DNA from 2 places in the Hydrogenophaga bisanensis genome. Region 2 is predicted to be linked to the other one. Evidence: riboswitches for the same ligand, from Rfam matches in the RefSeq annotation. Region 2 holds a riboswitch; the other holds the start of a gene.
What was found. Region 2 has a riboswitch for S-adenosylhomocysteine ahead of metH (methionine synthase). Riboswitches for the same ligand answer to the same signal wherever they lie in the genome.
Positions count from the first base shown of each region.

Region 1: linked by a shared signal. The riboswitch ahead of ahcY (adenosylhomocysteinase) and the one ahead of metH (methionine synthase) in region 2 are both predicted to bind S-adenosylhomocysteine.

Region 1 is NZ_JBHTBX010000006.1:193,327-195,522, forward strand. It holds gene ACFQNJ_RS10860 (HAD-IIB family hydrolase) at 1-586, opposite strand, end outside; S-adenosyl-L-homocysteine riboswitch at 708-798, shown strand; gene ahcY (adenosylhomocysteinase) at 869-2,196, shown strand, end outside.
Region 2 is NZ_JBHTBX010000011.1:9,894-12,089, forward strand. It holds gene ACFQNJ_RS15075 (sigma-54 interaction domain-containing protein) at 1-834, opposite strand, end outside; S-adenosyl-L-homocysteine riboswitch at 892-1,002, shown strand; gene metH (methionine synthase) at 1,027-2,196, shown strand, end outside.

The sequences.
Region 1 (2,196 bases), on a different contig from region 2:
GGTCGATGCCCATGCGTTCGCGCAGGATCCAGCGGGCACCGACCAGCTTGTCGTGGTCGCCGATCCAGCCGTTGATGTGGATCGAGCTCACGGTGGCCCGCAAACCCCCGGCGGTCATGATGGCCACCACGGCCTCGATCTCGGCGGCCGACAGGTGGTGGAACTCGCTGTGGTCGATGGCGATGTCGGTTTCGCGTCCAGGGCTGTCGGTGGCCAGCCGGGCCTGTGGTACCCGGCGCAGCACCTCCTGCGCCACGGCCTGCAACCGCCGGAAGTGGTCGGCGCGGGTGGCTGCGTTCTGCAGCCAGTCCTTGGCCAGTTGTCCATTCGCATCGCGCCACAGGGCGACGGCACCGTTTTCCGCGACGATGGCCTGCACCGGCCAGTCCAGGGCGAAGGGTTCGCTCCAGCCGGCCGGCCGGCCCGTGATGGCAAAGACCGGCAGACCGGCGTCCTGCAGGCGCTGCAGCGCATCGCGGGCCTCGATGGACAGGGCGCCGTCGGTGGTCAGGGTGTCGTCGATGTCGGTGAGCACGCCGCGGATGCGTGCACGTTCGGCCGGTGGCCAGCTTTCCAGGGGTGTCATGATCAGAGGGGCAGGGTCGCTCAGGACCGTTGGTCGCCCGAGCATGCCATAACCCTCCAGTCGACCTCGGCTTGGCCGAAATCAGTTTGGGCGGAAAACTGGCCTTGGGCTAGAATCCAGCCCATCCGAGGAGCGTTGCAGCGTCCCCACCGCAGGTTTGCGGCCGCGGGGCGTGAGGCTCGGACCCTTCTTCGCAACGACGCTCATCCACTGTACGAGTGAGGTGAGCCCGATTCCCCCCGTCAGTGGTTTTCTCAAAACGTCGCTTTTGGAGCAAAACCTATGAACGCACGCATTCCCGCCGTCGCCACCGACTGCGTCATCGCCGACATCGGCCTGGCCGACTGGGGCCGCAAAGAGATCAAGATCGCCGAGACCGAGATGCCCGGCCTGATGGCCATCCGCGAAGAGTACGCGGCCAAGCAGCCCCTCAAGGGCGCGCGCATCACCGGCTCGCTGCACATGACCATCCAGACGGCCGTGCTGATCGAGACCCTCCAGGCGCTGGGCGCCCAGGTGCGCTGGGCTTCGTGCAATATCTTCTCCACCCAGGACCACGCCGCTGCTGCCATTGCTGCCGCCGGCACCCCGGTGTTCGCCGTCAAGGGCGAGTCCCTGACGGACTACTGGGATTACACCCACCGCATCTTCGAATTCGGCGCCAAGGGCAGCGAAGGCGAAGGCCCGAACATGATCCTGGACGACGGCGGCGATGCCACGCTGCTGATGCACCTGGGCAAGCAGGCCGAGACCAACCCCGCCGTGCTGGCCAACCCCGGCAGCGAGGAAGAGCGCGTCCTGTTCGCCGCCATCAAGGCCAAGCTGGCCGAGGACAGCACCTGGTACAGCCGCAAGAGCGCGCAGATCATCGGCGTGACCGAAGAGACCACCACCGGCGTGCACCGCCTCAAGGAAATGTCGGCCAAGGGCACGCTGATGTTCCGCGCCATCAACGTCAACGACTCGGTCACCAAGAGCAAGTTCGACAACCTCTACGGCTGCCGCGAATCGCTGGTCGACGGCATCAAGCGCGCCACAGACGTGATGATCGCCGGCAAGGTCGCCGTGGTGGCCGGCTACGGTGACGTGGGCAAGGGCTCGGCCCAGGCACTGCGCGCCCTGAGCGCCCAGGTGTGGGTGACCGAGATCGATCCGATCAACGCCCTGCAGGCGGCCATGGAAGGCTACCGCGTGGTGACCATGGACGACGCCTGCAGCCAGGCCGACATCTTCGTCACCGCCACCGGCAACAAGAACGTGATCACCTATGACCACATGGCGAAGATGAAGGACGAGGCCATCGTCTGCAACATCGGCCACTTCGACAACGAGATTGACGTTGCCTCGCTGGAGGCCAAGTGCCAGTGGGAAGAGATCAAGCCGCAGGTTGACCACGTCATCTTCCCCGATGGCAAGAAGATCATCCTGCTGGCCAAGGGCCGACTGGTGAACCTGGGTTGCGCCACCGGCCACCCCAGCTTCGTGATGAGCTCCTCGTTCGCCAACCAGACCATTGCCCAGATCGAGCTGTTCTGTCACCCCGACGGCTACGACGCCGGCAAGGTGTACGTGCTGCCCAAGCACCTGGACGAGAAGGTGGCCCGCCTGCA
Region 2 (2,196 bases):
CTCGTGGCCGAACAGCTCGGACTCGAACAGCGTGTCCGGAATGGCCGAGCAGTTGACCTTGATGAAGGGTTGGTCGCGCCGCCCGCTGGCCAGGTGCACCGCGCGGGCGAACAGCTCTTTGCCGGTGCCCGACTCGCCCAGCAGCAGCACCGTGGCCTGCGATTGCGAGACGCGCTCGAGCTCGCCCAGGGCCTGCAGCAGGGCGGGTGAGCGGCCGATCAGTCCGTAGCGGGCGCTGGCGCTGTCCAGGGCGCGGGTCAGCGCCGCGTTGCGGGCCTGCAGCTGCGCAGTCTGGGCATGTACCAGCCGTTCGAGCTGCAGCAGCTGGCCGGTCAGCGTGGCCAGGGTGCGCAGCACGGCCAGATCATCGGTCAGACGCCGGCGCCGGCTGCGGATGCGGTGGCAGGCCAGCACCCCGGCCACGCGGCCGTCCACCTCGATCGGCAGGGCCAGGAAGGCCACGGTGTCCTCGGGCAACTGTTCGCGCCGAACGCTGCGGAACAGGAACAGCGGGTCGGCGTCGATGTCCTGCACGATGATGGCCTGGCCGCTGGCCAGTACCCGGCCGGTGATGCCTTCACCCGGCGCGTAGCGGCCGCGCCGGCGCTCTGCCGCCGTCAGGCCATAGGCCAGGTGGATGCGGGCCTGCTGGGGGTCTTCATCGTCCCGCAGCACGATGCGGCCGCGGTTGAGGCCCAGCAGCTCGCTCATCAGGTGCAGCATCTCGCGCAGCACGGGCTCTGGCGAGAGGCTGCGCCCCACGAGCTTCATCACCTCGTGCAGCAGCAGCAGTTCCTGGGCGTGCCAGTCGACGGGGAGATTGGCGGATGTCATGGTGGGGAGACAAGCAAGCTTCGCACCAGAGGAGGGCAGCAGACGGTAAAATCGCATCCTCTCAAGGAGCGTTGCAGCGCTGGCCGTCCCGCCAGCGTCAGGCTTGAGACCACGGGCGACCCTACATCGCCCTGCCGGCCCCGCCGGCTCCAACGGCGCTCACCAGTTTCTGAACCCTTCCTGGTGAGCCCCATGTCTGCCGTTGCCTCGTCCCCGTCCGCCCCCGCCGCGTCCGTCCCGCCCATGCTGCTGTCTGGCCTGGAGCCGCTGTTCATCGGTCGCGACAGCCTGTTCGTCAACGTGGGTGAGCGCACCAACGTCACGGGGTCCAAAGCCTTCGCCCGCATGATCCTGGAAGGACGCTACGAAGACGCCCTGGCCGTGGCCCGCCAGCAGGTGGAAAACGGTGCGCAGATCATCGACATCAACATGGACGAGGCCATGCTCGACAGCAAGGCCGCCATGGTGCGCTTCCTGAACCTGATCGCCGGCGAGCCCGACATCGCGCGTGTGCCGATCATGATCGATTCGTCCAAGTGGAGCGTGATCGAGGCCGGCTTGCAGTGCATCCAGGGCAAGGGGGTGGTCAACTCCATCTCCATGAAGGAAGGCGTGGAGGAGTTCAAGCGCCAGGCCAAACTGATCAAGCGCTATGGCGCTGCCACGGTGGTGATGGCCTTCGATGAACAGGGCCAGGCCGACACCTACGCGCGCAAGATCGAGATCTGCGAGCGCGCCTACCGCATCCTGGTCGACGAGGTGGGTTTTCCGCCCGAAGACATCATCTTCGACCCCAACATCTTCGCCATCGCCACCGGCATTGCCGAGCACGACAACTACGCGGTGGACTTCATCGAGGCCACGCGCTGGATCAAGCAGCACCTGCCGGGCGCCAAGGTTTCAGGCGGTGTGTCCAACGTGTCCTTCAGCTTCCGCGGCAACGACCCGGTGCGTGAGGCCATCCACACCGTGTTCCTGTACCACGCCATCCAGGCCGGCATGGACATGGGCATTGTCAACGCCGGCATGGTGGGCGTCTACGACGAACTGGACCCCGAGCTGCGTGAGCGGGTGGAAGATGTGGTGCTCAACCGGCGCCCGGACGCTGGCGAGCGGCTGGTGGAAATCGCCGAGAGTGCCAAGGGCGCGGCCAAGGACGACTCCAAGAAGAACGAATGGCGCGCGCTGCCGATCCGTGAGCGCCTGACGCACGCGCTGGTGCGCGGCATCAACGAGCACATCAGCGAAGACACCGAGGAAATGTGGCAGCTCATCAAGGCCGAAGGCGGACGTCCGCTGGCCGTGATCGAAGGCCCGTTGATGGACGGTATGAACGTGGTGGGTGACCTGTTCGGCGCCGGC